Regions from separate parts of the Bradyrhizobium sp. 137 genome, predicted to be linked through region 2. Evidence: riboswitches for the same ligand, from Rfam matches in the RefSeq annotation. Region 2 holds a riboswitch; the other holds the start of a gene.
What was found. Region 2 has a riboswitch for cobalamin ahead of IVA78_RS12820 (DUF1636 domain-containing protein). Riboswitches for the same ligand answer to the same signal wherever they lie in the genome.
Positions count from the first base shown of each region.

Region 1 (4,262 bases), on a different contig from region 2:
AGCCGCCTCAAGATCGATCACCTCATCTCGGATCGCAAGAGCGATCTGACGGCATGTCTCGCTCCGCGAGATGTCGTCGCGGACAAACGACCAGTTCAGGATCGTCACCGGTCCGGTCAGCATAGCCTTGACGGGTTTCTTGGTCAGAGACTGCGCGAAGCGCCACCATTCAACGGTCATCGGCTTCGGCCGGGAGACATCTCCGAACAGGATAGGCGGACGAACGTACCGCGACCCATAAGACTGAACCCAGCCGTGCTTGGTGAAAGCGAATCCCAACAGCTGCTCGGCAAAGTATTGAACCATGTCATTGCGCTCGAACTCACCGTGTACGAGCACGTCCAGGCCGATATCTTCCTGCCACTGCACGGTACGGGCTGTCTCCGCTTTCAGAAGCTGCTCGTACTGCGCGTCATTCAGCGCTCCCCGCGCATGAGCCGCACGCGCATTCCGGACGTCGACCGTTTGCGGGAAGGACCCGATGGTTGTCGTTGGAAACATCGGCAATGCGAACGCGACCCGCTGGACGTCGGCACGCTGGGTGAACGCACTGCGACGGCGACGCATGCTATCGTCGATCGCGGCCATTCGTCCGGCGACATTCGCATTGTGGATCTCGGGCGATGTTTCGCGGGTCACGGCTGCGTCCTCGGAAAGCGCAAGTTCATCGGCCACCTCGGCAGCATGGCCGGCCAGCGCTTTGCCCAATATCGAAAGTTCCTTGAACTTCTGAACTGAGAACGCCAGCCACGTCTTCAGATTGGGATCGAGATCGGTCTCTAGCTCAATGTCGATCGGAACATGAAGCAGCGAGCAGGAAGGAGCAATCTGAACACGGTCCCTGCCCAGCTTTTTGACCAAAGGGGCAAGTTGGTCGAGCAGCGCCGCAAGATTGGAGCGCCAGACGTTGCGACCATCAACCACGCCTAGCGAGACCACGAGATCTCTGCGGGCTGTGGCGACAATTGCGTCCAACTGGTCGGGTGCCCGAACCAGATCGACATGAAGCCCGGCAACGGGCAAGGCAAGGGCTGTTTCAAGATTGTCGCCGATAGCGCCGAAATAAGTGGCCAGCATGATTTTAAGGGCCGGCACAACCTTTGCGAAATGAGCATAGGCCCGGCGGACAGCCGCCCGCGACGCTTCGTCGATGTCCATCACCAGGCATGGCTCGTCGAGCTGAACCCATTCAGCACCGCACGAGGCTAGTTCGCGGAGCACATCGACATAGACTGGGAGGAGCCTATCAAGCAGCGACAGCGGATTGAATGCGGGATTTGCGCTTTTGCCGAGCTTCAGGAAAGTGACTGGGCCAACTAGGACGGGGCGCGTTTGGTAGCCGAGGCTTTTTGCCTCCTCATATTCCTCGATCGGCTTTCGAGAGGAATACTTAAAGATCTGATCCTGGTGAAATTCCGGCACCATGTAGTGGTAGTTGGTATCGAACCACTTCGTCATTTCCTGTGCGGCTACGCCTGGCCCATGCTGAGTGTGATCACCGTCCTGAGCGCCACGTGCCATGGCGAAGTAGGTCTTGAGCGACACAGGACCTTCGGTCCAGCCGTAGACGTCGGGAATGGCTCCGACCATTACGCTGGTATCGAGCACCTGGTCGTAGAGCGAGAAGTCATTCGAAGGAATGACCGTCACACCGCAGGATTTCTGCCGTGCCCAATTAGCGGCACGAAGTCCACTCCCCGCCTCGAGGAGCTCGGCTTCGCTGGAGTTTCCCGCCCAGTAGCTCTCGAGCGCGAACTTGAGTTCGCGTCGTGGGCCGATGCGTGACGTCCCCAATGTGGCAACGGGAAGCGCAAGAATAGACATAGATCAGACCCCATAATTGGGGCAAAGGCCATGGCGGACGCATGCAGCGAATATCGCGTGAGCGACAGCTGTTGGCGCACACCGGGACACCCCGCCCGTGGACGATATATTGTCGAGGCAGGTCTCCTGGCTCGCGGGTCGTCGCTGCTGTCCGGCCTTCCCGAAGCCGCATGGCTTCAGTGACTTCGTTGGACAGCGGCTCGCCGCTTACAGTTGCGGGGGCAGCGCCGGCATTGCACCGGCTTCCCTCTTAGCTCCGGATCAAACGAAATCCGAAGACCACGACGGCTGGCATTAGACGCACGAGGATCGATCCGTCAACCTACTAAGTGTTGCCGCGATATTGCCCAAGCGATTGCCAGCTGTACCAGGTAGGGCACAACGGTCTTACTCCCGGCCTGGTAAAAACGCGTGGATCTGTGAAGCCTCCGCTTATGAATGCGTCCGCTCAACACCCTCTTGGCGTAGTCGTGAGCTAACGCGAGCAGAACGAACGCGCTGGGCGCTTCGACATCTGCGTGATCGCGACAAGCCTGGTCTTTTCCGTCAGCAGCTTCTCGAACTCGCCCGTGAGGAAGTTGCGATCATGCTCGGCCGACATCCGCTTGAACACAGCGCCATGAGGCTCCTTAGGAATTGCCAAGGCCGGGATTGCTCCATGATCGCACGGATGATCAGGTCGGACTGCCTGTGTTCGGCGGACCCCGCGACGAGCCGCGAGCTCGATCGCCTCCGTGGCGTTGGTCAAGATGATCTCCTCGGTGCGCCAAGCACTTACGTGCTGAGCGACTTTGGCGCGCCTTCGTTGTTTCCGTCGCCGCTGGCGAGTAGTGCAGCCTGGACGTTGGCCTGCGCAACATCGCAGGAACAGTTCCGGACCTCAGGATGCACGCTGACTTGCGAAACTGGAGTAAGCGGCGAGAGCGGGGGCGGCGGGGATCCTGCTATGACCCTAGGCTCATGCACGCGTGCATGGTGACCACGGCCAAGCGGATGCCGAGCTTCTCGCACGTCTTCAGGATCTCCGGACCGATCTCGTCGCATCGAGACCGTCTCTTCGGCTTCGAAGTGACGTAGCTTTAGATATCCTGCAGAGCCCTTCGAGGGCTTCTCGGAGTCGATCGGCGCCTTAAGGTCATAACGATGTTGATCGACCTCGATCCGCCCCACGCGGTCGGCGGCCTCCACAAGCGCGACATCTACTACTTCGTTCGCGAAATCGAGCGGTGAAGCCTTCTGGACGCGGGCTGCTTATGCTGTCTTAGACGGGACACAGGTGTCAGGCACCGGACAGACCACCGCACATTGCGGCGTGTCGGAATGGCCCTCGCACTCCGTGCACTTTTTGACATCGATAACGTAAATGTCGCGCTTGAGGCTGATCGCCGCGTTGGGACACTCGAACTCACATGCCCCACAAACGGTGCATTGCGAAGCGACGATCTTGTAAGCCATGCCTTCCGACTCCTTAGGCGAGCGATGCCATTGGCGATCCCTTTCAAATGCCGTGCCAAGGACAGACGCGCTCAATGATGGGCAATTTGCCCAAAGGTGCTGTCCCGGGTCTGAGACCATGCTACATCTGCGACAGCAACGGGCCACTCAATTTCAAGCTATGCGAGCCCTCAGGCCCTACTCCGAGAGCCAGTCGCGACTCGACCGCTGGGACCTTCCGTCGTTTGTCTGGCATGGCAGCGCGGGGCCAAGCGACGCTCGACGATTCCGAAACCGGCGGCGCGACTAAAAGCCGCGAGCCGACGCACGTCTACGCCGGATCTCGGCAAACCTCCGGTCACACACCCTGACTGGAGGTTTTGTGCAAGCCTCGCTCACGGCTGCAACGTTAACTCCGCTTTAATTGCAGTCAGCCGCATGCCTGGTGCCGAGTAGGCATGGCGGCGCGGGCGAGCGCTGGTACGCTTTGCCTGGCTCTGCTCAGCCACTCCTCATGCAACTATTTTGGACGAAGTGGAACAGGGCTGAAAGATGACTGTGCAAATTGCTTCAGCGGCATGGCCTTTCCGAACAGATGGCCCTGCGCAAGGTCGAAGCCGAGTTCGGTCACAGCGATCAGGTCGGCGTGGCTCTCCACACCTGCGGCGACGGTGCGCACGCTGTACTCTTTGGCTATATCGACGATATGGCGGCACACCGTTCGCTTCAGGGGTCCATTTCCGCAACCGGCGACGTACTGCCGGTCCACTTTTAATTTCATGAACGGGAATTTTTCCATCCCCATCAGCTGCGGCCAATTGGCGCCGACATTGTCGATTGCAAGGCCAATGTTGTGAAAGCGAACCTCACGCGCGACCTCAATCAGGAGATCTAGGTTCTGGATCGCTTCCTCGCTATCGATTTCAATCGTCAAGCCGCCGAAAGCGGGGTGCGACGGCATGCGCTGACAGAGATCGCGTACCGCTTGCGGGTCAATCAGGAAT
Region 1 is NZ_JADPKU010000116.1:8,786-13,047, forward strand. It holds gene metE (5-methyltetrahydropteroyltriglutamate--homocysteine S-methyltransferase) at 1-1,824, opposite strand, end outside; cobalamin riboswitch at 1,923-2,123, opposite strand; gene IVA78_RS29510 (aminotransferase class V-fold PLP-dependent enzyme) at 2,300-2,695, opposite strand; gene IVA78_RS29515 (4Fe-4S binding protein) at 3,076-3,279, opposite strand; gene IVA78_RS29520 (EAL domain-containing response regulator) at 3,779-4,262, opposite strand, start outside.
Region 1: it holds a riboswitch for cobalamin, as region 2 does, so the genes downstream of both, metE (5-methyltetrahydropteroyltriglutamate--homocysteine S-methyltransferase) here and IVA78_RS12820 (DUF1636 domain-containing protein) in region 2, are expected to answer to the same signal.

Region 2 (4,262 bases):
CGATCAGCCGGTAGCCGTCATCGAACAGCGTGGGGTCGCCGCGGAACTTGTTGATGACGAAGCCCTGGATCATCGCGGCATCGTCAGGGTCGATGACCGTCCTGATGCCGACAAGCTGGGCGATGACGCCGCCGCGGTCGATGTCGCCGACCAGCACGACCGGCACGTTGGCCTTGCGCGCAAAGCCCATATTGGCGATGTCGGCCTTTCGCAAATTCACCTCGGCCGGGCTGCCCGCGCCTTCGACCAGCACCAGATCGGCGCGCGTCTTCAAGCGCGCGAAACTCTCCAGCACGGCGCCCATCAGCGAGGGCTTCATCGCCGCATAATCGCGCGCACGCACCGTTGCGATGCGCTTGCCATGGACGATGACCTGCGCGCCGACATCGGTCTCCGGCTTGAGCAGCACCGGGTTCATGTCGGTGTGCGGCTCGACGCGAGCGGCGAGCGCCTGAAGCGCCTGGGCGCGGCCGATCTCGCCGCCGTCGACGGTGACGGCGGCATTGTTCGACATGTTCTGCGGCTTAAAAGGGAGCACGCGCAGGCCGCGCCGCATGAAGGCGCGCGCAAGGCCCGCGACGATGAGCGACTTGCCCACGTCCGAGCCGGCCCCCTGGATCATCAGCGCGCGCGCCATGGCGAGATCGTATCAGAACTCGACGCCGGCTTGCGCCTTGATGCCGGACCGGAAGGGATGCTTGACCAGCGTCATCTCGGTAACGAGATCGGCGATCTCGATCAATTCGTCCTTTGCGTTGCGCCCGGTGAGCACGACATGCGTCATCGGCGGCTTTTGCGTCGTCAGGAATTCGACCACCTCGGCGATGTCGAGATAGTCATAGCGCAGCGCGATGTTGATCTCGTCGAGCACGACCATGCGCAAGGCAGGATCGCGAATCAGCTCCTTGGCCTTGTCCCAGCCGGCGCGCGCGGCGGCGATGTCGCGGGCGCGGTCCTGCGTCTCCCAGGTGAAACCTTCGCCCATGGCGTGGAATTGGCAGAGGTCGCCGAAATGGCCAGTGAGCAGGCGGCGCTCGCCGGTGTCCCAGGCGCCCTTGATGAACTGCACCACCGCGCAGGGCAAGCCATGGGCGACGCAGCGGACGATCATGCCGAAGGCCGAGGACGACTTGCCTTTGCCGGCGCCGGTGTGGACGATAACGAGGCCTTTTTCGCCGCTCTTGGTCGCCATGATCTCGTCGCGGGCGGCCTTCTTCTTTGCCATTTTCGCGGCGTGGCGGGCGTCGGTTTCCTCGCCCGTTTGGATATCCGGTTCAGGCGTCATCGTATCCGGTCCTTCGGCTTGACAAGTGGCGGCCACCGGCAAATGGTGGGTCTGCGCTGGTTCCTGTCCTATGACAGGCGAAGAGGGAATGCGATAGGGTCCGAATTGGCAAGATTTGGGTCCAAAATGCAGCCGCCCCCGCGACCGTGACCGGAGAGATGCCCGAAGCCACTGACCCCTAACGGGATCGGGAAGGCGGGGATCGAAGGGCAAAAGCCCTGCTCCGCAAGCCGGGAGACCTGCCAGCGCGGACGATTTTGGACCGGCGGACGGGGTGTTCCGCGACGGGGAAACGGGCCTCTCACAATGGTCCGTGCGCCTCTTCGCCTCCCGCTGTTATTCTGGAAGAGGCGATGACGGTCACACTTCACGTCTGCATTACCTGCCGTGCCGGCGAGACGCTTGGCGAAGGCGACGTCACGCCGGGCAAGCGGTTGCATGGCGCGATCCTGGACGCCGGCGTGCCCGACGGCGTCAATGTGGTTCCGGTCGAATGCCTCTCTGCCTGTAGCCAGGGCTGCTCGGTCGCGCTGAGTGCGCCGGGTCGCTGGTCCTATGTCTATGGCCGCCTGTCGGAGACGAATGCGCGCGACGTGGTCGCGGGCGCTGCGGCGTATGCGGCCGCGCCCGACGGCCTCGTGCCCTGGCGCAGCCGTCCCGAAATCTTCCGCAAGCAGTCGCTTGCCCGCATTCCCCCCCTTGCCGTCGTGCCGGAGGCCGCCGAATGAATTCGCTCGCAAAAGTCCCGGTCACTGTGATCACCGGTTTTCTCGGCTCCGGCAAGACGACGCTGATCCAGCATCTGCTCGCCAATGCCGGCGGCAAGAAGCTCGCCGTGCTCGTCAACGAGTTCGGCAGCGAGGGCGTCGACGGCGAGATTTTGAAGTCGTGCGCTGCTGCCAATTGCCCGGAGGAGAACATCATCGAGCTCGCCAATGGCTGCATCTGCTGCACCGTCGCTGACGATTTCATTCCGGCCATGGAGCAATTGCTGGCACGCCCCGTGAAGCCCGATCACATCCTGATCGAGACCTCGGGCCTGGCGTTGCCAAAACCGCTGCTGAAGGCCTTTGACTGGCCGGAGATCCGCTCGCGCATCACTGTCGATGGCGTGATTGCGCTGGCCGATGCAGAGGCTGTCGCTGCTGGCCGCTTCGCGCCGGACCCGATTGCAGTCGAAGCGCAGCGCGCGGCGGACGACAATCTCGACCACGAGACGCCGCTGTCGGAAGTGTTCGAGGACCAGATCGCCTGCGCCGACATCGTGCTGCTGACCAAGGCCGATCTTGCCGGCAGCTCAGGGATAGAAGCCGCCAAGGCGGCGATCACCGCCGAGATGCCGCGCCGCGTGCCGATGCTTCCCATCACCGACGGCGCGATCGATGCGCGCGTCATCCTCGGTCTCGGCGCCGCCGCCGAGAGCGATCTTGCCGCGCGTCCCTCGCATCACGACGGCGAGGAGGAGCATGAGCATGACGATTTTGCCTCCGTCGTGATCGACCTGCCGGAAGTTGCCGATATCGATGCGCTGGTCGCCTCCGTTCAGCGCCTAGCGCGCGAGCAGAACGTGCTGCGCGTCAAAGGCTATATCGCAATCGCGGGCAAGCCGATGCGCCTCTTGCTGCAGGCGGTCGGCGAGCGTGTGCGCCACCAGTTCGACAAGCCCTGGGGCGCAGGTGTCAGGCAATCGAAACTCGTCGTGATTGGCGAGCACGGCGATATTGACGAGGCCGCGATCAGGTCAGGGCTAGCAACCTGATGCACGTCGTTTTCCGCGAGAGCCGCGGTCTTGAGGAGACCGCGACGCCAAGGGACATCGGCCAGGACCCGGCCGATCTCGTGGTGCTCTCATATTCGGATTCCGATCTTGCCGCGTTTGCGGCCGGCTGGCGGCGCGGCCGTACCAGCCTGCCGTCGCTGCGGCTCGCAAATCTTGCGGAACTGCGTCATCCGCTCTCGGTCGACACCTATATCGAGCGCACGCTCTCCCATGCGCGTGGCATTCTGGTACGTCTGATCGGCGGTGAATCCTATTGGCCGTATGGTCTCGCGACGCTCCAGCAACTTGCTAAGGACCGCAACATCGTGCTGGCCGTGCTGCCGGCCGACGGCCGTGACGATACGCGGCTCGACGCGTATTCGACCTTGCCGGTCTCGACCCTGCGCCGGCTCAAGGTGCTCTGTGACACCGGCGGCCCGGTCGCGGCCCAAGCCGCGATCGCGCAGCTCGCGCTGGCCTCGGGCCTCTATGCCGGGCCAGTCGTCGGCGAAATGAATGTGCCCGAGACGGGATTTTATGATCCCGCGCGCGGCGTCATTGCTGCGCCGACGGGCGGCGAGGGGAAGCCGCACGCGCTGGTGACGTTCTATCGCTCCTATCTCACCGCTGCGGACACCGGGCCGGTCGATGCCTTGATCGCCGCGCTGCGCGAGAAGGGTTTTGGTGCCTATGGTGTCTTCGTCACCTCGCTGAAAGCCGCGGCCGTCGCCGATTGGCTGCGCGCGCATCTCGCGCGAGATCCTCCTACGGCGATCGTCAATGCGACGGCGTTCTCGGCCGTAGGCGACGATGGCACGACGCCGTTTGACGTAGCCCCGTGTCCGGTGTTCCAGGTTGCGCTCTCGACGGCACGGCGCGAGGATTGGGCTACCTCGCTGCGCGGCCTCTCGCCGGGCGACCTCGCGATGCATGTGGTGCTGCCCGAGGTCGATGGCCGCTTGTTCGCGGGCGTGGTGAGCTTCAAATCCGCTGCGGAGCGCGATCCCGATCTGCAGTTCTCCCATCTTGCGCATCGCGCTGACGAGGAGCGGGTGAAGGCCGTCGCCGCACGGGTTGCGGCCTGGCGGCGGCTCGCCGAGACGCCGGCCGCCAAGAAGCGTCTGGCGATCGTGCTTTCGAACTACCCGGGCCGTCCACACCAGATCGCGCATGCGGTTGGCCTCGATGCGCTGGCGTCCGTCGAGGTCTTGCTGTCCG
Region 2 is NZ_JADPKU010000050.1:111,972-116,233, reverse strand. It holds gene IVA78_RS12830 (cobyric acid synthase) at 1-637, opposite strand, end outside; gene cobO (cob(I)yrinic acid a,c-diamide adenosyltransferase) at 650-1,285, opposite strand; cobalamin riboswitch at 1,326-1,547, shown strand; gene IVA78_RS12820 (DUF1636 domain-containing protein) at 1,639-2,013, shown strand; gene cobW (cobalamin biosynthesis protein CobW) at 2,010-3,044, shown strand; gene cobN (cobaltochelatase subunit CobN) at 3,044-4,262, shown strand, end outside.